2 linked regions of the Parabacteroides chongii genome follow. The protein of the gene in region 1 binds, or shares a complex with, the protein of each later gene. Links are inferred from orthologs where the notes say so. Each region holds a gene or a part of one and is shown on either strand. Other genes may lie near its edges. The genes, in order: tsaD and tsaE.

What was found.
Region 2: the proteins of tsaD (region 1) and tsaE are in contact, whole or in part, in a crystal structure (PDB 6N9A), measured with the Thermotoga maritima proteins. The link is inferred for Parabacteroides chongii from one-to-one orthologs. Residues at the interface, in WP_004082750.1 of Thermotoga maritima: Cys10, Asp11, Arg49, His50, Leu82, Gly84, Gly135, Gly136, Glu154, Thr155, Leu156, Asp157, Asp158, Ser159, Glu162, Asp165, Lys166, Arg169, Leu170, Tyr175, Lys213, Thr214, Leu217, Tyr218, Gln221, Arg222, Asn324; in WP_004082108.1 of Thermotoga maritima: Leu37, Gly38, Lys46, Lys57, Val59, Lys60, Ser61, Thr63, Phe64, Thr65, Leu66, Met67, Val69, Pro71, Tyr82, Arg83, Leu84, Asp86, Asp88, Phe89, Asp93, Ile128, Asp130, Glu131, Arg134.

Annotation. Positions count from the first base shown.
Region 1 is NZ_CP120849.1:5,174,905-5,187,211, reverse strand. The notes cover bases 5,763-8,715. They hold tsaD (tRNA (adenosine(37)-N6)-threonylcarbamoyltransferase complex transferase subunit TsaD), read left to right. Parts: upstream 5,763-6,705; coding sequence 6,706-7,725; downstream 7,726-8,715. Other genes in these bases: P3L47_RS19810 (CinA family protein), read left to right, coding at 8,263-8,715; P3L47_RS19815 (hypothetical protein), read left to right, coding at 7,907-8,146; P3L47_RS19825 (translocation/assembly module TamB domain-containing protein), read right to left, coding at 5,763-6,562. Also shown: mtgA (monofunctional biosynthetic peptidoglycan transglycosylase), read left to right, coding at 1-584; lipoyl(octanoyl) transferase LipB, read left to right, coding at 530-1,195; P3L47_RS19830 (tRNA-dihydrouridine synthase family protein), read left to right, coding at 1,195-2,130; more of P3L47_RS19825, read right to left, coding at 2,090-5,762; more of P3L47_RS19810, read left to right, coding at 8,716-8,745; P3L47_RS19805 (Crp/Fnr family transcriptional regulator), read left to right, coding at 8,738-9,292; P3L47_RS19800 (MATE family efflux transporter), read left to right, coding at 9,380-10,732; P3L47_RS19795 (BRO-N domain-containing protein), read right to left, coding at 10,751-11,608; P3L47_RS19790 (SGNH/GDSL hydrolase family protein), read right to left, coding at 11,635-12,307.
Region 2 is NZ_CP120849.1:1,194,019-1,206,235, forward strand. The notes cover bases 4,302-7,164. They hold tsaE (tRNA (adenosine(37)-N6)-threonylcarbamoyltransferase complex ATPase subunit type 1 TsaE), read left to right. Parts: upstream 4,302-5,454; coding sequence 5,455-5,874; downstream 5,875-7,164. Other genes in these bases: porX (T9SS response regulator signal transducer PorX), read left to right, coding at 4,302-5,375; P3L47_RS04830 (immunity 17 family protein), read left to right, coding at 5,878-6,090; P3L47_RS04835 (hypothetical protein), read left to right, coding at 6,140-7,009; rnr (ribonuclease R), read right to left, coding at 7,086-7,164. Also shown: P3L47_RS04815 (hybrid sensor histidine kinase/response regulator transcription factor), read right to left, coding at 1-3,521; more of porX, read left to right, coding at 3,825-4,301; more of rnr, read right to left, coding at 7,165-9,266; P3L47_RS04845 (SMP-30/gluconolactonase/LRE family protein), read right to left, coding at 9,372-10,295; P3L47_RS04850 (hypothetical protein), read left to right, coding at 10,794-11,924; P3L47_RS04855 (DNA topoisomerase IV subunit B), read left to right, coding at 11,934-12,217. UniProt on the Escherichia coli protein: Required for the formation of a threonylcarbamoyl group on adenosine at position 37 (t(6)A37) in tRNAs that read codons beginning with adenine.

The sequences.
Region 1 (12,307 bases):
TACAGGCGGTTGTCGCTTCGGAGGATAATTTGTTTCTCGATCATAACGGTTTTGATATTGAACAGATACAGAAAGCACGCGATGAAGCGGAAAAGGGGAAACGCGTACGCGGTGCCAGTACTATCTCTCAACAGACAGCTAAGAATGTATTTCTTCTTCCTGCTAAAAGTTATATAAGGAAAGGAATCGAAGCCTACTTCACCCTCTTGATCGAGTGGATATGGGGGAAAGAAAGAATCATGGAGGTCTATCTGAACTCCATCGAGATGGGCGACGGTATTTATGGAGCAGAAGCGGTAGCCAAGGCCCATTTTAAGAAGCAGGCTTCTCGGTTAAATCGCGAGGAGGCTGCGTTGATCGCTGCATCTTTGCCGAATCCCAGGAAATTTAATTCCGGTAAACCTTCTCCCTATATGTTGAAACGACAGGGACAAATCCTTTCCCTGATGGGTAAGTTGTTGAAGATACAGATGGGTTACGGAGCCGGTGAGATCGATAATACGAACGGAAAAATAAAAAAGAGAAAGAAATGGAGAGCTTCACTTTTCACGACCTCGGACGCATTGATTATGCAGATGCGCTAAAGGTTCAGACAGATGCTTTTGAAACCTTGCTTCAGGCAAAGAAGGAGGGAGGCAGCGAAGAAAATAAGTTGTTCTTCTGCGAACATCAACCCGTGCTGACGATCGGAAAGAGCGGGAAAGATGCCAATCTCCTGATACCGGAACAACTGTTGCAGCAGCGTGGCGTCTCTTTCTACCATATCAACCGGGGAGGGGATATTACCTATCACGGCCCCGGGCAGATAACCGGTTACCCGGTCTTCGACCTGGAATATTGGCAGTTGGGACTCAAACTGTATATCCATCGGCTGGAAGAGGTCATTATTCGTTTCCTCGCCCTTTACGGGATACGCGGAGAACGTCTCGACGGTGCTACCGGCGTATGGATCGATCCGGATGTAAAAGGACGTGCCCGCAAGATCTGTGCGATCGGAGTAAAGAGCAGCCGGTTCGTTGCTATGCATGGTTTTGCCCTGAATATCAATACTGACCTGAGTTATTTTTCCCTGATTAACCCTTGTGGGTTTACGGATAAAGGTGTGACCTCGCTGGAGAAAGAATTAGGGGAAAAGCAGGATTTCAAACAAGCTAAAACACAGCTTCATTCATTATTTTCAGAACTGTTCCCCTGATGGAGTACAAGATACATTTTGCCCCTTTGCAAGGCTATACGGATGCCGTGTACCGGGAAGTGCATGCACAGGTATTCGGAGGAGTCGAAGCCTACTATACCCCTTTTGTGCGGGTGGAGAAAGACGGTTTCCGGAACAAGGATCTTCGGGATATAACGCCCGGCAGGAATGTAGCTACTCCGGTCGTTCCCCAGTTGATAGCGGCCACGCCTAACGAATTCCGGCGTCTGGTAACTTTATTTCTCGGACAAGGATACCGGCAGGCAGATATCAATATGGGGTGCCCTTTCCCGATGCAGGCGCGTCTTCACCGCGGAGCAGGTATCCTGCCTCATACGGGAGATGCTGCCGCCCTGTTGCAGACAGCCCGTGAATTTCCGGAAATGAATTTCTCTGTCAAGCTCCGGTTAGGATGGGATTCACCGGACGAAGTCTTTGCTTTGCTTCCCTTTATCGATTCGTTGCCGCTTACACATGTGACTTTGCATCCCCGGATAGGGCGGCAACAGTACAAAGGGCATGTGGATATGGACAGCTTTACCCGTTTCTACGAAGCATGTGCACACCCGCTTTTCTATAACGGCGATCTGAACTGTCCGGCCGATATCGACCGGATCATTCGCTTGTATCCCCGGTTGAGCGGGGTGATGTTGGGACGCGGCTTATTGTCTTCCCCCTGGCTGGCGAAGGAATATATGGCAGGAAAGGAGCTGCCGGACACGGAAAAGAAAGCCGGACTGTTCCGTTTCCATACACTTTTATTTGAGAAATACAGCGCCATACTTGAAGGCGGAGAGCACCAGGTGCTTGCCAAAATGAAAACTCTTTGGGATTACCTCTTGCCGGACGCAGAAAAACGTTTGCGGAAGAAAATACTTAAAAGCAACCAGTTATCTACTTATCAGCAGGCGGTAAAGGAGTTGTTACAGCCGTAGTATCCGTCTTTGCCGGCGAGATAGTATCAGCCGGAGCAAGCGGCACGATCGGCAGCAGTCTTTTCCGTCGGCGGAAGAACTCGGAAATGTTACTGAAGTCTTTCCTGAACATGACACCTACCCCCTGGGTCGTTAAGGCCCGGTTCAGATACTTATACATATCATTGGCATGGTTGTAAGCTTTCAGACGGATTTCTCCGCTTGGGGTCAGCTTATACTCCAGGTCAAATTCACCGACGAAGTCGTTCTTCCCCTGGTTCATATTATTTCTGTATCCGAAACTACCGTTGAATAACAGGCGATTGTCTAGTAATTGGCTGGATAGCAACATTTCCACTTCCGTATCTTGTATGCCGTCATCGCTGGTGCGGATGTTCGTACCGATCTGTACCTTGTCCGTCAAGCTGTTGAGTATGCTCGACAGTTGGGAGGAGATGGCGGAAGAAGCCACGGCGCTAAATTCGCTCGAACGGTAGGCGTTCTGGCTGTATTCAGGGGTGTAGAATTTGTTCAGCACCAGGAGGTAGATAATTTGGCGCGTCATCATGTCTTCCGTATCGACCAACGCTTTCATCTGACGTTCTATTTCTTCGTTTGAACCGGGAAGTTCCAGGTCGAACGAGATAGCTGGGCTGCGTAACATGCCGTCGAGGTTAAGTACGCAGTTGACGGGTATGTTGGTTCGCGGACTTTCCAGTGCCAGGTTTTCATCCAGGTCGCGCAGGTTGGCAGTTACATTATAAATGGCATTTATTTGCATCGTGGCATTGAACGGGTCGCCCCGGAAGTCGATGGAGCTGCCTTCACGTATCTTAAAGTCCTTATGGATGATCTGTTGCAAGCTGAAATTATAGTTACCCTTGATGATGCCCATGTTTCCATACATGCGTAAATCAGTCTTTGTCCCATATTCTATCTGCATGCTTCCGCTGCAATTACCGGTGATCTTATCTCCGGCAATTGGATCCATGATCAGCTCGATATTGGCATCAGGTGTAATATCGAGCAGGAAGTTCATACGCATTTCAGCACCTTCTTCTTCGTTGGTGGCAGCCATTTTCAGGGAATCGGGCGAGATTGTCCCGTTGGCAATCGATTCCTTTAACTGTTTCTTATCGACGAATGTGATAAAATCATATTCGGCAGCCGTTGTATTGTTTATGAAGTCGAGTGTGATGGCCGTTTTGGGATCGTTTCGCATATTGATGTCGAAGTTGATCAGCTTGTCATTTCCTTTGATCGACGCCGATCCGCTACCGAAGACTGTTCCGTAAATCAACGGATTTTGCTTGCGGGTCGCATTAAACACCAACATATTGTTTGTCTTGACATTCACGTCGAAACTGACATCTTTGAAATGATTGTGATAGACACTCATGTTGACGATACCCGGATTACCGAACTCGTCATGGACGGTCAGGTTCCGCATATTGATGGAACCGGCATCCAGATGGATGGAGTCGGAGAAGGTATAATACGTATTCGTATATTCGATGCCCAGCCCGCCGTCCAGCACATACGCATCTCCCTCGACAGTCAGCGACTTGAACGGACCGTGCAGGTGGACGTTTCCGAAACCCCGTCCTTTCATATTCTTAGCCACCTTTTCCACAAAGGGGTGGAGAAATCCCAGATTGATATCGTTGGCTCCGAAGAATAAGGACAACCCGGCATTCTGTCCTACCGGGAAGATGTAACCGCTTACGTCGGTCCATGTCGTATCGTTCTTATAGATACTGCCGAGCATCAGGATACCCTTTTGCTCATCGTCCCATTCGCTGAAAAGGTTCAGCCTGCCCAGCGGTGTCTGGTTGAATGAGAAGTCTTTTATCTCCAGATCGGTGTTCAGCATACGACTGCCGTACAGGTCGCTTATATTAAATGTACCTGTCGCTTTCCCGGCAAATTGCAATACCGGGATATTCAGTATATCGAAAATGTATTTGAGTTCGACCTGTTTCAGGTCCATCAAAAGCGTATCCGATGGATTTTTGGAGATGTTTCCGTCCAGCAGCAACGATTGTTTCTCATTGCCTACCCGGAATTTACGGATACCTATCTGCCCGTCGGAAATTACAATATTCGAGGGATGGATGGTCCACAAAGAATCGTTCAGCACCAGTTGGCTCTCCTTGACGGAAATATCGGTTCGCAGGGTAGAAGGCCTCTTTTCCTGTTCTTTTTCAGTGAAGAGGGCAGACGCCGACAGCTCGGCACGGAACACCTTTTCCTTATTGTTCGCCCAGCCGATCAGCGTATTGATCCGGTTGTCGCGGGCATCCGCTTTCAGGTCGAGGTAGTTACGAAGTCCTTTCAGGTTGTAGTTGGTTGCCCTCAGTTGCAGGTTGATATTATCCTGCGGGTTGTCGCAAGTCAGGTAACCGGATTCGAACAGGGAGTTTCCCAGTTTGAATTTAGGGAGGAAAGCCTCGATGCGGAATTTATTATACAAGTTATTGTAGTGTCCGGTGATGCGTGCCTGGTTGACCATCGTCACCGGCAGTTTGAGTGTTTCGGATATCTTTTCCGTATTCTCTACTGTCAGCAACAGCGAGAAATTGTTCTCTTCTACTTCTTTTTTCTTCTGCGTCGCATTGATCAGTGCTGGGATATATCCTTTGAAAGTGTTCATAAAACTCGGTACGATCGTGGTAAAGGAGTATGCACCGGTAACCTCTCCGTTCAGGATATCGGACGAGATAGTCAGATGGCGGTCCAGTGAATGTCCGGATGCCGTTACCTGGAATTTTTTCAGGAAGAAGCTGCTTGGAGCCGTCAGGAACGAAAGGCTGTCTATCGTGATATTACCTTCCAGGTTATCGATATTATTCCCCGTAAAATCGGCATTCAGGGATAGCGAGATATCCGGCGATTCATATTTGTCGATCAGGTTGAGGCTGTCGGGACGAAAATGTTCCAAATTGGCGGTGAAGTTGAACATAGAGTTCTTCCCCTCGTGGCGGAACATACCCTGGGCATGCAACTTCCCGTTCGGGTCGTTCACCTGTACCATGCCGTCGAAGCTGTTCTTTTTGAAATTTCCGGACAGCTGGATATCCTCGTACTTGTATTTTTTGAACTCGAACTCGTTGATGTTCGCTTTAATATTTCCGAAGAAACTGCTGTTGTTGTAGCGTTTGGCATCCAGCGAGATGCTCAGGCGGGTGTTCCCGTAAGGGTTGCCATCGTTGAACAGTTCGTTCAGATGCAGGCCGGAGGTAGAAATATGTCCTTTCAGGTATGCCGCAACATTGTTTTCTTTGTCTGTACCGAATATCATGTCGGTCTGCACCGAACCGATCGCCGAAGAGAACTTTCCGAACGCCACCAGGTTATCGAAGAAGCCGGATATCTCTCCGGTAAAATTGATCGTACCCAACCTGACGATAGGATCGGGCAGCACGACCGGCTTCTTGTTGAAATTGTTTACCAGGCCCGCCAGTCCGTCGGTCGTGATATACATCTTGTTTACCTGTCCGAAGATATAGGCATCTTCTGGATGGCTGATCCCTTTCAGGTCCATTTTTCCGATAAACAGCATCTTGTCGCTGTAACGGATTGTCAGCCGTTGCAGGTTGATATTGTTGACGGAGCCGGACGCTTCTGCCGATAATTCGATGGTCTCAGTGAAGTTGCTGAAAGCCGGGACGAAAGGAGAGAGGTCTTTCAGACAGATTTGCGACGGGGAAATATTCAATTCCAACGGGGCATGGTTTAGCAGCTCGGAAGCGTTCTTTACTTCCTGCATGTCGATCTTTGCCCGGCTGATTTTCAAATCCGTTTCCGGTAGTTTTATTTCGAAATTGTTGATGAAAGCACTGTCGCGGTTGCTGATAACGTTCATCGACAGTTTATTCAGCGTAAGGCCGGAAGCCTCGTCGAAGCTCATCTTTTTGATGTTGGCGTTCAGGCTGTCCTTGTTGAAGGCCTTCATGGAAATCTTCGCACTCAGGTTTTTGATAGCCACATGTCTGGCGTTGAATTTTCCTGGCGTTTCGGCCTCGCTTTGCACGTCGTACCGGAAGTTTCCCCGGCGGATCAGGATCGAGTTGAAACGCAGGTCGATATTCGGATTCTTCTTGATCGTGTCCCTGCTGGCAAAAGCATCCAGCACGAACTGGAGATTGAGCGGACTTTCGGGTGTCTTTTTTTTGAGATTGACGGAAAAACCGAATAGCCGCACGGTAGTGAAAACGAATTTTCCTTTAAACAACGGAAGAACTTCAAAGCCCGCCGCTACATGATTGGCTTCGAATAATGTCTGACCTTCCTGATCTTCGAGGTATAAGTTGTCAAGGACCAAACGGTTGAACCATTCGATATTCACATTTCCTATCTTTACGGGCACACCGAGATGGCCGGATAATTCGGTCGATGCAATGTCGGAAACCTGATGTTGGATGTAGGGTATCTTCAACAAGATAAAGGGCATCGCATAGAATATCCAGAACAAAACAAGTAGGGTAATGATTATGTATTTGAGTCCTCTGATATCTTTACTATATTTTAAACGCAAATCTACAACAATATCGCGATAGAATTCATTAAATTTGCACAAAAAAACGAGAGAAGAGTATGAGTGTAACAATATTGGGGATAGAATCATCCTGTGATGATACTTCCTCTTCCGTAATACGCGACGGCGTGATGCTGTCGAATGTGATAGCCAGTCAGGCGGTTCACGAAGCATATGGTGGCGTGGTTCCCGAGCTGGCTTCACGCGCACACCAGCAGAATATCATCCCGGTGGTGGCAGAGGCTATCAAGCGTGCAGGTATCGATAAGTCGGAACTGAGCGCCGTTGCGTTCACGCGCGGGCCGGGGTTGATGGGATCTCTGCTGGTCGGAACCTCCTTTGCCAAAGGGTTTGCGGCTTCTTTGGACATCCCGATGATCGAGATCAACCATTTGCAGGCGCATGTACTGGCTCACTTTATCAAGGAAACGCCGGAAGACGATCATGCTCCCTCGTTCCCGTTCCTGTGTTTGCTGGTGTCGGGCGGTAACTCGCAGATCATCAAAGTAAATACTTATAACGACATGGAGGTGATAGGGCAGACGATAGACGACGCAGCGGGCGAAGCCTTCGATAAATGTGCGAAGGTGATGGGGCTGGGTTATCCGGGTGGTCCGGTGGTGAACCGCTTGGCCAACGAAGGAAATCCGAAAGCCTTTACTTTCAGCAAACCGCATATTCCGGGATACGATTATAGCTTCAGCGGGCTGAAGACTTCTTTCCTCTACACCTTGAGGGATAAGCTACAGGAAGATCCGGACTTCATCGAAAAGAATAAACGTGACCTTTGTGCCTCTCTTCAGTCGACAGTGATCGATATCCTGATGGGTAAGTTGCGCAAGGCAGCGAAAGACCTGAATATAAAAGAGGTGGCGGTGGCCGGCGGTGTTTCGGCAAACTCCGGTTTGCGTGATGCCTTCCTCGACCATGCGAAGCGGTATGGTTGGAAAGTGCATATCCCGAAGTTCGCGTTTACTACAGACAACGCGGCGATGGTTGCCATCACTGGTTATTATAAATTCCTCGATAAGGATTTTTGTCCGATGGACGCTGTTCCGTTCTCACGGGTGGTTATTTAAATTACTTTTGGCTTGATCCAAAAGTAATCAAAAGATCAAGGCTGCACCGGCTTCGCTGCTACGGGTGAAGACTACGCTTGAAAAATCCGAAACTCGCTGCGCTCAGACAGCGGATTTTTCCGGGCCGCTTCGTCTTCCCCCTTCGCTTACGCTCACCCGCTGAGGCCTTTCAGAGAGCGCTTTGCGCTCTTTGAGGATTGCCGATACCGACACCTTTAAAACAGGCGGTATCGGCAATTCTAAGAGGAAGCTTTGCTTCCTATGTCAGGCTTCAGCTGGTGAGCGTAAAGCGCAGCAGCCGGAGAGAGCGCCCGGAGCATCTACCGTAGGGGTCGTTCGTGAACGACCCTTACCTATCGACAGCAAACGTAGGATGCGGAGTAGCGAGGCAGGTGCAGCCTTGAAAAGCCCGGTTAAGTGAGTGCATATCCAAGCTCGCTTGGATATGCCGAACGATAGGGCTTTGGCCGTCTGGACGGCAACTTTTGGTTACTTTTCTTTCAAGAGAAAAGTAACATTCAATTAGATAAAAACAATATGAATTCAATAAGCGAACAATTAGGCAAACTTCTTCGAACGAAGAAGTTGTCGATGGGGACGGCGGAAAGCTGCACGGGTGGCCGGATAGCCAATATGATCACGCTGGTGGCAGGTAGCTCCGATTATTTTGTCGGGGGAGTTGTCTCTTACAGCAACGAAGTGAAACAGCATGTATTGGGTGTTTCGGAAGAAAGTCTTCGCCAGCATGGGGCCGTCAGCCGCGAAGTGGTGGAACAGATGGCGCAGGGAGCGATCCGTACCCTCGGATGCGACTGTGCTGTAGCGACTTCCGGTGTTGCAGGACCCGGCGGAGGAACCCCGGAAAAACCGGTCGGCACGGTTTGGATCGCCGCAGCCCTGAAAGGTGAAATCGTCTCACATTGTTTTCATTTCGGAACGGTCAGGGCGGAAAATATACAGGCGGCGGCGGATGCTGCGTTGACCCTGTTATTGGACTTGTTACAAAAACAGTATGGATAAATTCATAGAACAACAGCGGGCGGTTTATCCCATGTCCGACGAAGCGATCCGGTTGCTGGTCGACGAGATGGAGGAGGTGGCTTTCTCGAAAGGAGAACTTTCGACGAGGGAAGGCGACCGCGACCCGTTTGTCAGGTTCGTCAAAGAGGGATTGGTCCGGGCATATGTCGAACTGGATACGAAAGATATCACCTTATGGTTTGCCAGCGACAGCGAAATGATCAATTTCGTTTACCGCGACATCTCGGTCTATAACGTGGAGATGGTGGAGGATACCGTCCTGTTCCGCATCCCTGCCACGAAACTGGACAAACTTTTCGAACAGTCGCACGATATCGCTATCTGGGGATTGAAGCTGCTCGACTATTACCTGCGGGAATATGAGAACTATTTTATCAACGACAGTTGGAGTGATGCCCGCGAACAATACGAGAGTCTGATGCACTCGCGCCCGGATCTGTTCCAGCGAGTGCCGTTGAAACATATCGCTTCCTACCTGCAGATCACGCCGCAATCGTTGAGCCGTATCCGTTCCTCTTCTAAATAAAAAGAGCAAACCGAAATTATCTTATGGTAATTTTTCTCTGAAAAGACCTCCTTACCTTTGTAGCCGGAACCAAAAGCAAGTTGTTTTATGAGTAAGGAAAAAGCTCTCTTCCGCCAGGAAAGAGAGAGGTTATTGTTGACAGGTGAGATTCCCCGGTTATTTACAAAGTATGCACTTCCCGGCGTGGCGGGACTATTATTTCTGGGTATCCAGTCCGTGATCGACGGGATTGTGCTCGGACGGTTTGTGGGCGCTAATGCGCTGGCTAGTGTGAATCTGATCTTACCGTGTTATAGTTTGATCTCGGCGTTTGCCATCGTGATGGGCATCGGGGGACAGACGATTGTCAGTATCAGTCTGGGAAAAGGTGATAAGCAGGAAGCGGACAACGCGTTGCGTTCGGTATTCCTGTTCCTGATTGCCATGTCTTTGGCGGTGAGCCTGTTGATTTATTTATTTGCGGGAGAGATCGCTTCTTTCCTGGGGGCGAATGCAGTGTTGCAGGGGGATGCCGTAGGATATATCCGGGCATTGGTCCCTTTCTTCCCGTTTTTGTGTACGATGTTCTTCGGCGACTATATCATTAAGGCGATGGGGCATCCCTTGTATGCGACTTCGGTCATGGGGACGACCGTGATCCTGAATATTATTCTCGACCTCGTGTTCGTTGCCGTATTGGGTTGGGGCATGATGGGAGCCGGACTGGCGACCGGTATTGCCTTTACGATCGGTGCTTGCCTGAATGTGCCCCGGTTGTTTTCGCGTCACGAAGTCGTTGCCGTCCAACGTGGACGCTACAATTGGTGGCTGGTATGGAATGCTTTCTATAACGGGTCCTCGGAGGGTATGTCTGAACTGTCGGTAGCAATTACCGTTTTCCTCTTCAATATCACGATGATGAAGTATCTGGGTGAAAGTGGGGTGGCGGCGTTTACGGCAATCAATTATATCCTGTTTATCGGAACCACCATATTCCTGGGGATATCGGATGGTATCATACCTATTATAGGATATAACTACGGGGCGAAGAAGCAGGAACGTATCAAGTCGATCCTGGGACTTGCCGTGCGGGTTAATTCCGCGATCGGGATCGGTTTGTTCCTGGTATTGTTATTGTTCGGCGAACAGATTATCGGATTGTTTTTCAACGATCACAGCAACGAGGCCTTTGCTATTGCGTCGCGAGGTGTCTCGATCTATTGTTTTGCCTTTTTGTTGTGTGGTCTGAATATCCTGGCATCCAGCTATTTTACGGCTATCGGGAATGCGAAGATTTCGATCATTATATCAGCTTTGAGAGGACTCATATTCGTAGGAATCGGCATACTTGTCCTCCCCGCTGTATTCGGTATTGACGCCATCTGGTATGATATACCGATCGCTGAGATTTGCACGTTGTCAGTCTCTTACTGGCTGGTGCGCAGGTCGTTAAAGAGATAAGGTTGACATACTGGCAGCCTACTCTTCTTCAGTCTTTTCATTCTCTTTTTTGTCTTGTTGCAAAGACTGAATATTTTTGGCATTAAGAGGGGTGACAACTGGCTGTCCTGTCTTTTCCTCCAGCTCCAACCTGGCGTTGCGTGCTACTGTAGCTCCTTGTCGGGCTACTTCAGAGTGCTCATCGAAAGAGTCTGGACCTATGGCTTCCGAGATCTCTTTCGTTGAAAGCTCTGCAAGCATGTTTAGAACTAATTCTTTGTTAGTCATGTTATCACGCAGGTTCTCTTTCTTTAGGTTCTTGAATTGTTTGTATTCTTTTGCCGTTTTTCCCGCCCATGTCTTATAAATAATATCTGTAAGAGTAGCGAACTGTACGCCTTCTTCCAGGCCGTGACGTTTCCATTCATCAGTCAGGTCTTTACGTATCTCGATACTTTTAAGACGTTGGTTGATCCAATTGTCGGAATAGCCCAAACGTTTGTAATCGGTCATAGCCTGTTCGATGGATAATTCCGGGTCTTGCATCTGGTCAAGGCGCTCTTTTGCTACCTGAGCCATCCAGAGTTTAAAAGGCTCTGCCTTAGGCGAAGGGACAGACTGGATCAGGCGGAAAAGTTGCTCGGTGGTGGCTACGTCGGTTTTGTAGTATTTGCCATCACCAGAGGGCATTTTCAGTTGTACGATTTTAGCGTACAACTGACTTCCTTCTTTTGATAACTTACGTTTCAAGTCGCTCCAATAACGACGTGGGTTATCACTATCCGTCAATACGGCAATTACATCCACTATGGAAAAATACCATTCTTCCGTTTCGCTATCCCATACGGTGCGTACTTTTTTTTCTTCAAAGATTTTGATTGCATTTTGCTGTGTCATAACTTGCTGTCTTTATATCTGTTGCTTTAATCCTCGGCTATTGTTTTAGCTATTAACTGATACCCTTTTTCGTTCGGATGCAGGCCGTCGTTGAAAAGCGATTCGTCGATCTTGCCGGTGGGCAGGAGCAAGGTTGTTCCGGCATCGCTGAACAGGCAGTTTTCCTCGTTTGCCATTGTGCGGATTTGCAGGTTGATGTTTTTCACCCAATCCTCGTGTTCCCGGCGGGGAAGGATACCGATCACTTTAACCGTCGCTTTCGGTTGGCGGTTACGGATAGCTGTGATGAGGAAACGCAGACCTTCTACAATATCTTTGTCCGGGCTGATTCCCATATTGTTCGTTCCGATCATCAGGACAACCTTATCCGCTTCATATCCATCCAGCTCACCGTGGTAGATACGCCAAAGTACGTTCTCTATACGGTCGTAACCGTATCCCAGATTCTGGAATCCGGCCGGTTCCATGATCTTCTTCCAGCTTTTCGCACCGTTGCTTCTCGGTCCTGCCGGTTCTCCTCCCCAGAAATGAGTGATCGAGTTGCCGAGGATGACGGCTTTGGGTGGGTTTTGCTCGATATGCTTCAGGATGTCGCGGTGGCGGGTCTGCCATTCGTAATTGTTCGGTTCGCGACGTTGGGTAACAGGCTGAGTCGTCGGGCGGTCGCCTACCGGCAGCCGGAGGATGTCGCGTACTTTC
Region 2 (12,217 bases), 4.0 Mb from region 1 along the record:
TCCGGAAGTTCTGCCAGAATAACTTTCCAGGCCTGTTCACCGTCATCAGCCGTAAATACATGGTACAAGCCACTCAAACTCAACTTCATGAATTCACGGAAATCTGCATTATCATCGACAATGAGTAAAGTCGGTTTATTCGGCTCCGTACGCATCTCCGTATTTTCTTGCTGTGTCTGTCCGAATATTTCGTTTTCTTCTGATATCCCTGTCCTTTCCCCGACTCCGGCCGTATCCGATTTATCCGGTGAAGAGATAATCTCCTGTATCTCCGGAAGTTCGATCGGAAGCGATACCGTAAACGTACTTCCTTTTCCAACCTGGCTTTTGACGGAGATCGCTCCGTTATGCAACTTGACAAACTCACGGCATAAATGTAATCCGATGCCTGTTCCAACCACCGTTCCGGATTTATCTTCCGACGGTATCTGATAGAAGCGATTGAAGATCAGATCATATTTATCTTCTTCAATCCCTATTCCCGTATCAATGACCTGGATCAATAACATGCTTTTTCCTTCCTCATCCTGTTGCATGCTCAGGTTAACAGATATCTCCCCTCCTTCAGGTGTGAACTTGAAAGCGTTACTTAATAAATTGGATACGATCTTAAAAACCTTATCCGTATCGAATTTCATGACCAACGAAGGGAAGGAAGTCGTATACGAAAAACGAATATTCTTTTTCTCCGACAGTTCCTTAAATGAATAAGTAATATTCCTGACAAACAACACGATATCTCCGGAGGACAAAAGTAACTGGACACCCTGCACATCGATCTTCCTGAAATCGAGTAACTGGTTTACCAAACGTAACAACTGGTTCGCATTCTGGTAGATCAACTTCAGTATCATCTGATTCTCCGGGTTACTTTCGCTCTTCATCAGCTTCTCTATCGGTGTAATGATCAGGGATAAAGGCGTACGAAACTCATGGCTGACATTGGTGAAGAAGCGTAATTTCATCTCATCCATCTCATGAAGCTGGTTGGCCCGTATCCGTTCCTGCTCTTTCTCAAATTTTCGCTTTTGAATATGAAGGATACCTCGGATAATGGCGAATACGATAATGGCAGCCAGGATACAATATAAAAAGATCGCCCAGTTGGTCGCCCAGAAAGGAGGCATGATCGTTATCTTTAGTTTTATCGGCTCCTGCCCCCAAACACCGTCATTATTTTCTGCTTTCAACAGAAAGGTATAGGTTCCGGGAGAAAGATTGGTATAAGTAATATTTCGGTTTACCGCATCGATGGTAGCCCATTTTTTGTCGAAGCCTTCCATTATATACGAAAAGCGGTTCTTCTCCGGAAGAAAATAGCTAAGAGCCGCGATATTCAAAGAAAAACTACGTTCATCATATTGCAACGACAACTCGTTGCAATAGCTGATATCATCCTGCAGGATGATACGCCCGTTATATGGCTGTCCGGGCAAAATCTGATCATTCTGTACCAGGAAACCCGTAACGGCAACTGCCGGAGGATAGAAATTATATTTTATCCGGGAAGGATTAAAAACAGTCAGTCCGTTCGTTCCTCCGAAGATCAGTTCTCCTGAAGCAGAGCGGCATACACTGTTCCGGTTAAAAACACGACCTTGCACACCCTCATTCTCATAATAAGTGACACAATTAAACCGATATGTTCCGTCCTTCTTATAATGTGGGGTTAGCTGGAGTAAACCGTTCTTCGTCCCAAGCCACAAAACATAAGTATCATCTTCCCGGATAGACATAATATCGTTGTCAGGCAAACCATTCGTTTTATCCAGTTGATATAGTTTATCGTGGGAAGGGTCATAAACGGTCAGTCCGTTATTACTGCCGATCCACAACAGATTACGGCTATCCCGGTAAACTGTATTGATCGCTTTATCATTGAACACTTTCCCCCTGTTCATCTCCCCTTTAAAAGAAGATACACGCCCGCTTTTCGTATCGAGCATATTCACACCCAACGAGGTACCTATCAGTAATTCATCCTTATTACCTTTGGATATGGAATAAATATAATCGGAGCCCAATGGATTCTCCGGGTCACCCGAATGGAAATGTGACCATTCCCCCGTCTTCAGCTCCAGACAATCCATACCTCCTCCCAGCGTGCCGATCCAAAGATTGCCGACCTCATCTGCATAAAGACTGTATACACTGTTGTTCGATAACTCTTTCAAACTGTCGGTCTGAGGACGGTAATGTTTAAAACGGTTCCCGTCAAAACAATCCAGTCCACCGACATAAGTACCGATCCAGAGATTACCGCTGGCATCATTTTCCAGACAAACAACAATGTTACTGCTGATACTCGACGGATCAGCCGGATCATGGCGATACTTCCGGTATTGTCCGGTTGTCCGGTTATAATATAACAATCCGTTCCCGTTAGTCCCGATCCACAAATTCCCGGAACGATCTTCCAGGACGCAATTACAGTCATTGATCTCCGCATCCTCAGCCTCCATAACCGGATAACGGAGCGAACGGAACTTAAAGATACTTTCATGATAATAGTTAATACCGTTCTTGTAAGTACCTGTCCAGATAATTCCCGTATCATCCTTATATAAACTGATCACACTGTTTTGACTGATACTCCGCAGGTCGAACGGATTATTCTTCAGGTAACGGATCGTTTCCGTCTTCTTGTCCAGCAGATTCAGGCCACCATGATCGGCAGCAATCCAGATCACGCCTTCCGAATCTTCCTCCACTCCCCGTATCAGCGAAGAATTCAGGGGAAGAGGAGAAGAAGTATTATATTGTTTCCACCTGCCATTCCGCGGAGTGAAACGGTACAATCCCCCATAACTTTCCGGATCCGGATAAACCCAGATCTCGTTATCACTATCTACGAACAGCATGAATCGTCTGGCTTTACACGCCTTTTTCAGATGGTCGTTCTTCAAGATGGACTTTCCCTGCTGCAAATCGATCATCTCGATCACACCGGACGTATGGATCACATACAATATCTCTCCCTTCTGATATACATCGCACACCTGCCCTTCCGACGGATCAACCGGATAAACAACCGCTTTTCCGGTAGAATAATCATAGGCATACAATTGATTATCTGAAGTACTGAAAATCAATTGCAGGTCTTTCCCTTGAAAGACACCTGATATATTAGCAGGCAAACCCAATTCTTTCCGGGCCTCTTCCAATGTCAGAAATATATTTTTAACCGGATTATAGACTCCAACCTTTCCGTCTTCATAAGAGATCCACAGATTTCTGTCTGCCGTTTCCGTGATCTGGGTCACATAAGCTTCCGAAAATAGCGCACCGTCCACTTCATGCCGGAAGGCGCGGAACTCATAGCCGTCGAAACGGCTCAGTCCCGAACTCGAACCAAACCACATAAATCCTTTCCGGTCTTTATAGATACAGGTCACTTCATTAGACGATAACCCGTTGTTTACATCCAGACGGTTAAACAGGATTTTATTCTCTACCCCTTGTACGAGAGTAACCGTACAGAGTAAACAAACAATAATATATATAAATCGCGTTCTATTCATACAACAGTAATAGACTAATCGGTTTCATATCCTTTATCCCTGATAACAGGTTTACAAACTTATCATTTTTTGTCTGTACAGACAGGGGATATTTGTAACTTTTTACAGGTTATTTTGTTATTGTAATCAGAATATCAGGGATAATAAGTATTATTATTCACCTATTATCATGATATTTACAAAATAAAACACAAGGATATAAAAGACCGTAAAAAAACAGGGATCAATATACAAAACCGGAACAAGCATCGTTATTATGTAAACTATTCCGATTAAATTTGTAAGAAATAATTTAGGAAACATATGGCAGTAAAGAAAGACAGAGTACTTTGGGCAGATGATGAGATCGATTTGTTGAAACCTCACATTTTGTTTCTACAGGATAAAGGGTATGAAGTGATTCCGGTGATCAGCGGGCAGGATGCTATCGACTGTTGCCGGGAGCAATCGTTCGATATCATATTCCTGGACGAGAACATGCCGGGTCTGACCGGTTTGGAGACACTGGCACAGATCAAAGAAATCAACCCCAACGTTCCGGTCGTCATGGTTACCAAAAGCGAGGAAGAGAGCATCATGAACCAGGCTATCGGGAATAAGATTGCCGATTACCTGATCAAGCCGGTCAACCCGAATCAACTGCTTCTTTCCATCAAAAAGAACGTTCATAAAAATGTGATTATTTCGGAAACGACGACAGTCGGCTACCAGCAGGAATTCAACCGTATCGGCATGCAGATCAACGATTCGCTAACCACCGACGATTGGATGGAGCTATACAAGAAACTAGTTTACTGGGAGCTGGAGCTGGAAAGCAGCCAGGTACAAATGACCGATATGCTCCGGATGCAGAAAGAAGAAGCGAATAAAGCTTTCGGCAAATTCGTAAAGAAGAATTACGTAAACTGGATACAGAACCCAGCCGAGCGTCCTTTGATGAGTCCGGACCTGTTCAAGAAAAAAGTATTCCCGTTGCTGGATAACGACGAGAAGGTCTTTTTCATCCTGATCGATAACTTCCGTCTGGACCAGTGGCGCGTGGTAAAAGACCTGCTGGCTGAATATTTCACTTTCGATGAAGGATTATATTACAGTATTCTGCCTACTGCTACCCAATATGCACGCAATTCCATCTTCTCTGGCCTGATGCCTTTGCAGATAGAGAAAATGTTCCCGGATTTATGGGTGGACGAGGAAAGTGAAGAAGGCAAGAACCTGAACGAAGAACCTTTGATCCAGACACAGATCGACCGCTTCCGTAAGAAATATAGCTTCTCTTACAACAAAGTACACGATTCGCAATACGGAGAAAAGCTACTGAATATGATCTCTTCTCTGACACATAACCAGTTGAATGTCGTTGTCCTCAACTTCGTGGATATGTTGTCGCATGCCCGTACGGAAATGAAAATGATCCGTGAACTGGCGCAGAGCGAAGCGGCTTACCGCAGCCTGACCCGTTCCTGGTTTCAGCATTCCACCACTTTGGAGCTGTTCAAACGTATCTCCGACAAAGGTTATAAAGTAATTGTGACCACCGACCACGGGACCATTCGTGTCGACAACCCGATCAAAGTGATCGGTGACCGAAACACGAATACAAATCTCCGTTATAAAGTCGGTAAAAATTTGAATTACAACCCGAAGGAGGTACTGGAAATACGTGACCCGGAAAAAGTGGGCCTGCCCTCTCCTAACCTGAGCAGTAAATACATTTTTGCGATGAACGATGACTTCTTCGCCTATCCGAATAACTACAATTATTATGTTTCTTATTACAAGAATACATTCCAGCATGGCGGGATTTCGATGGAGGAAATGATGGTACCGTTTATCACCATGATACCAAAATAATTGAAAATTGAGAATTGAGAATTGAAAATTAATATACCTTTGCAGGTAGATTACAAATGATCAATAATCAACAGACATCATGAGTATTATCAAGATTGAGAATTTAGATACCATCCGCCAGGCTGCCAAAGAGTTCATTGCCGGAATGGATGACCGTACCGTTTTTGCTTTCCATGGTAATATGGGAGCAGGTAAAACGACTTTTATCAAAGCGATTTGCGAAGAGTTAGGAGTAGAAGATGTTATCAACAGTCCGACATTTGCTATCATCAACGAATACCGTAGTGATACGACCGGCGAACTGATTTATCATTTCGACTTCTACCGCATCAACAAACTGAGCGAAGCAGAAGACATCGGTACAGAAGATTATTTCTACAGCGGTGCCCTTTGCTTTATCGAATGGCCGGAAAAGATCGAAGATTTACTTCCCGGCGATGTGGTGGATGTAACGATCAGTGAAAATCCTGACGGCTCACGGACCGTAGAAGTAAAATAACCGATGGAACCGACCGATTATTTCCTGTTAGCTATCTTTATCGCTCTGGGAGCCTTCTCTCTGATCGCCGCTATCTTTAATTTCGACTGGTATTTTGAAACCAGCGGAGCAACTACCTTTGTCAACAAATTCGGCAGGAAAGGAGCACGTATCTTTTATGCCTTGTTGGGATCGGCATTGATCGGATGCGGCGTACTTGGTCTGATTTATTGGTAATAGAAAATATTACCAGCAAGCTTATTTATCTATCTAAAATAAAAGACCTATGAAAAGAACTAATTATGTTTACTATGTATTAGTATGTATGTTACTGTGCTTTACAGCCTGCGATAAAGACAAGTCATCGATAGAAGATGAAATCCCGGCTGCAATCAAGAGTGATTTCTCTAAACGGTCTCCTTCGGCAGAGATCACTACTTTCAATAATTATTCAAATAACATTTTCCTAATAAATTATATTGACCAGGAGCAAAATGAGGCATCCACTTGGTACGAGAATGAGAACTGGGAAATGACCTATACGCAGATCAGCGATATTCAGCGACTCCCATTTGAAGTCCTGAATGCTTTTATGGGTACTCAATATCGTGATGCAAAAGACATAGAAATATCTAAAACAGAGCGGACCGGAATAGACAAAGCCCTTTACATGATACACTTCCAGTATCGCTGGAAAGATGTAGAAAATGTAGAGCATTATGTTTTTATCAGTGAGGACGGACTAGTTCTATCAACGTTCACATGGAAGCCTAACGACACACGATGGTTTGTAAAACTACCTCAAGATCACTTTGATTTTATTGCGAGAAAATATAACGGAGCTGAAATAAAAGGATATGTAAACAATGCCGGAGAACATGAATATTTCATCCTCCACAATGATACCGTCAAATATGTAACTTTCAGAGGGACTGTTTCCACTGATTGGGGTTTTTGGAAAGAAACAAGATACGAACTTAACAAAAACACGAAAATCCCGGATAATGTGGCTACGGCACTGACACATATCGATCCGGATTTTACCTATACGAACCTCTATTATATAGAATCGAATGACGGGAACTGGTATTTCTTTCAGGACAAAACAAGGGATAACGAACTGGGCTATAATATCAGCGAAGACACCGCAGAATGACACCTTCCTTACAAATAAAAAAGCCAACTAACTCATTATGGATTAGTTGGCTTTTTTATTTATTGTTATCCGGTTCTTACTCCATCAACATAAAGTCCAATTGCTTGCGTTCCAAATTTGCATTTGCGATCTTCACAGTCACCGGGTCACCCAGGCGGAAGCGACGTTTCTTGCGACGGCCGATCAGGCTGTATGTTTCTTCATCCATGTCGTAGAAATCGTCACCGAGATCACGGATAGGCACAAGCCCTTCACATTTATTCTCGTTCAGCTCCACGTATAACCCCCATTCCGTAACGCCGGAGATCACACCATCGAACACCATGCCCAGCTTATCCTGCATGAACTCGACCTGCTTGTATTTGATAGAAGCACGTTCGGCATTTGCCGCCACCTGCTCCATCGTCGAGCAATGGTCGCATTTCTCTTCGTACTTCGCTTTTACCACGCTACGTCCGCCATCCAGATAGCGTTCCAGTAAACGATGCACCATCATATCCGGATAACGGCGGATAGGAGAAGTAAAATGCGTATAATATTCAAATGCCAGACCATAATGACCAATATTCTCTGTCGTATAACGGGCTTTCTGCATCGAACGGATAGCTAACGTCTCGATCAGGTTCTCTTCCGGTTTATCATGCACTTCATCCAGCAAACGGTTCAGATTGCGTGAAATATCTATCTTACTGCTTCCTTCCGTTTTCATCTTATAACCGAAGCGGCGGATAAAGGCGGCAAAGTTCTCCAGTTTGTCCGGATCGGGCAGGTCGTGGATACGGTAAACAAAGGTCTTCTTCGTCTTCCCTTTAGGTACTTTACCGACAAATTCAGCCACCGTACGGTTCGCCAGCAACATAAACTCTTCAATCAGTTTGTTGGCATCTTTCGATTCCTTAATATAGGTGCTGATCGGCTTTCCGGTCTCATCGATCTCGAAGCGAACTTCGAAGCGGTCGAAATTAACGGCTCCGTTTTGGAAACGTTTCTCCCGCAATTTTTTAGCCAACCGGTCCAATACCAGTATTTCATCTTTATAGTCACCTTCTCCCGTCTCGATCACCAGCTGTGCCTCCTCATACGTAAAACGGCGGTCACTCTTGATCACGGTACGTCCGATATGCGATTTCTTTACATTCGCCTCATCGTCCAGTTCAAAAACAGCAGAGAAACATAACTTCTCTTCATCCGGACGCAACGAACAGATCTGATTACACAAGCGTTCCGGCAACATCGGGATGGTACGGTCTACCAGATAAACAGATGTTGCCCGGCTTTCCGCCTCACGGTCGATCAGGCTTTCCGGTTTCACATAATGCGTTACATCAGCAATATGTACGCCCACTTCCCAAGAGCCGTTATCCAAATGGCGGATAGACAAGGCATCATCGAAGTCCTTCGCATCTTTCGGGTCGATGGTGAAAGTCAGAATCTGACGGAAGTCCTCACGCTTGGCGATCTCTTCCTCAGGAATGGCATCGGATATTTTATTTGCCGCTTTCTCCACATTCTCCGGATAGGTATACGGCAAACCGAACTCAGCCAGTATCGCATGCATCTCTGCCGTATTCTGACCGGCTACACCCAAAATGTCAACTACTTCACCCAGCGGATTCTTGGCTTCATCGGGCCATTCCACGATACGGACAATAGCCTTATCGCCGTTCTTTCCGCCTTTCAGTTTGTCTTTCGGGATAAATATATCGTTGGCAAGTGTCTTGTTCTCGGTGATCAGGAAGGCAAAGCCTTTCGTCACTTGCAACTTACCGACAAATGTCTTTTTCTGACTTTCCAGCACCTCGATCACTTCGGCTTCCGGTTCAGCTCCCTTGCGTTTAGCAAACAACTGCACCTTCACCTTGTCGCCGTCCATCGCATGTCCGGAATTTCGTTCTGCCACGAAAACCGGCGCACCACCGTCTTCCGGTATAAACGAGTTCTTCCCGTTGCTCCGACGTCCGAATGTTCCGATTGCAGTCGTACCGAGACCGTTATAGCGATAACGTCCGCGGTCTATTTCTGTAATAAAGTTCTCGGCAGAAAGATCATACAGCAGGTCTACCACCTGTAGTTTCTGTACCTGGCTTTCCACGCCGATCAGTTTGCTTATTTGTTTATAGTTAAATGGTTCCTTGGGAGAGGATTGAAAGACAGACATCACAGAATGAAGCATAGCTTCTTTCTTCATACGTTTTGCCTTATTCTTTTTCGGTTTATTTTCTTTATTATCCTTCTTCCCGGATTTGTTTTTCGTCATATATATCTTGTTATTTAATGAGAGAATCTCTTCCCTCCTGCAAAATAAACAATTATAACCTGTATTTTGTTTACAAACAGATTAAATGATTGCTTATTCTGTCTGTTACTTAAATTTGTAAGGCTTCGGTCCGCTTGTTCCGGGTTTACAAACAAAAAGACTGCCGCTAAGAGGGTATTCTTCCAATTGTTCCTTCGAAAGTCCGGCCCGTGCCGTTGTAATGTAGAGCGTATCCATATCCTTGCCCCCGAATGCACAGGAAGCGACGTTAGGAGCCGGAACTTCTACTTTTGCCAGCAGCTCGCCCGTGTAAGGGCAATAGCAGTACACACCGAAACCGCCCCATTGAGCCACCCATAAATTATCGTTGCCATCGATTGTCATTCCGTCAGGAGCACCCGAACCCGCCGGCAATGTGACAGCAATACCATCGAACAGGATCTCTCCCGACTTTTCATCATACCGGTAACGAGCCACCTTACCGGTCGGAGTATCATTATAATACATATACTTTTTATTCGCCGACCAAACAATCCCGTTAGAAATAGTCACCGCCTTCAACTTGGTCGTCACCGTACCGTCAGAATCAACTGTGTATAATGTCCCTGCATCTTTAGGAGCACCAAAACCCATTGTCCCTATCCACAAACGGCCAGCCGGATCACATTTGCCGTCGTTGCATCTGACTTTCCCCTCATGGTCGGGAATCGGAGCTACCGACGACAGACTTCCGTCATTCAGATTCACCCGTACAATCTCATCTTGAAGAGAAACGACAACCGTACTGTCTGTCTCCGGCACGACAGTCGAAACCATGCGATCAAATTCCCATGTTTTACAATCCTGCTTATCCGGATAATATTCATACAACGTCTGCCCTTCAATGTCTACCCAGAATAACGTATTCCTGTCCGGATGCCAGATAGAGCCTTCGCCGGTTGTTGCTTCCGCTTTAAATGCCAGGTCCGAATGAAGTTCTTTCGGAGTAAATTTACATGATGAGCCCGTGATAAGAGGTACTGTCAACATAATTATTTTGATTAAGTTTTTCATGGTGAATAATCTATTTCGCGCCTGTTATACATGCAAATATAATGGTAATTTAACAATCCTAGCTAAGAACAGCCAATTAATTACCCAAAAGAGGAGACTATTTATCCATATCGCATCCGGACAGGACACCGGGCCGGTTGGAGGTAGCTGCCGGAGTTGCCGGAATTTCCTGCTTAGGAAACTCCGGTTTCCCAGGCAGGAAACTCTAGTTCCCTCCGCAGGAAATTACAGTTCCCCGCGCAGGGAACTGGAGTTTCCAAAGCAAGGAACTACGAGGAAACTGTAATAAACTGGGAATCTGCCCACTAAGCATTTTCACAAAGTCCCTGTTGTAAAGGACTAAATCCGGCATATTTAAAAGTCGGAAAACAGGTCTCACCGAGACCTAAACGACTAATTAACAAATTAACTAAGTAGCGGATTATTAAGTAACGAATTAATTGTGTAAATTTGCCGTTCTAATTAAATGAACCAATGAGCGTAGTAATTAAAGAAGTTACCAGCAAAAAGGAACTGAAGAAATTCGTTAAGTTCAATATTGATTTATACAAAGGTAACCCCTATCATATACCGGGATTGATCGAAGAGGAGATGGTTACACTGGATAAGAAAAAGAATCCGGCATTCGAAGTTTGCGATGCCGTCTATTTTCTTGCCTATAAGGATGATAAGATTGTCGGCCGTATTGCCGGAATGATCAATCGTCGCAGTAACGAAGTGTGGAACCAGGAACGTGCCCGCTTCGGTTTCCTTGATTTCATCGATGATGCCGAGGTAGTCGATGCCCTGTTCGGTGCTGTTGAAAAATGGGCGAAAGAACAAGGGATGAAGGAGATACACGGGCCGATGGGATTTACCGATATGGATCATGAAGGGATGCTGATCGAAGGATTCGACCAACTCGGGACGATGGCTGCGATTTACAATTATCCTTATTACCCGAAACATATGGAACGTATCGGCTATGAGAAAGATCAGGACTGGCACGAGTTCAAGATATATATACCGGAAGGTATTCCCGAAAAACATCAACGTATCGGAGAGATCGTTAAAAAGAAATACGGCTTGAAAACCATGAAGTTCAAAAACACAAAGGAGATATGGCCGTATGCACAGAAGATATTCGAAACTTTGAATGCTGCTTACGCTCCATTGTACGGTTTTGCTCCGCTGACACAGAAGCAGATCGATTATTATGTGAAGCAGTATATCCCGATGATCCGTCTGGATCTGGTGACTCTTATTATCCGGGAAGAAGACGATACGGTAGTAGGTTTTGGAATTTCGCTGCCCAGTCTCTCGCATGCTATGCAGAAGGCAAAAGGACATTTGTTTCCTTTCGGATGGATACATCTGCTGAAAGCATTGAAAACGAAACCGAAAGTGATCGACCTGTATCTGACAGGCGTATTGCCGGAATATCAGAATAAAGGGGTAAATGCGTTGCTGTTCAACGATCTTATTCCCGTATATATCAATCTGGGAGTCGAATATGCCGAAAGTAACCCGGAGTTGGCAAGCAACAATGCCGTACAGGCCCAATGGGATTATTTCAAGCGTGAACACCATAAGACAAGAAGAGCTTTTATCAAAAAATTAAAATAAGGATTTTCTATGGAAGAACTGAATTCAACAATGCAACAACCGACAGCGTATAATGACGACGATATCAAGACGCTGGATTGGATGGAACATATCCGCCGGCGCCCAGGTATGTATATTGGTAAATTGGGAGATGGCAGCTATGCGGATGATGGTATCTATGTATTGCTGAAAGAGGTACTCGACAACTCTATCGACGAATACATGATGGGGTATGGCAAAACCATAGAAGTGACCGTGGAAGAAGGAACCGTCTCTGTCAGGGACTATGGCCGCGGTGTTCCTCTGGGAAAGGT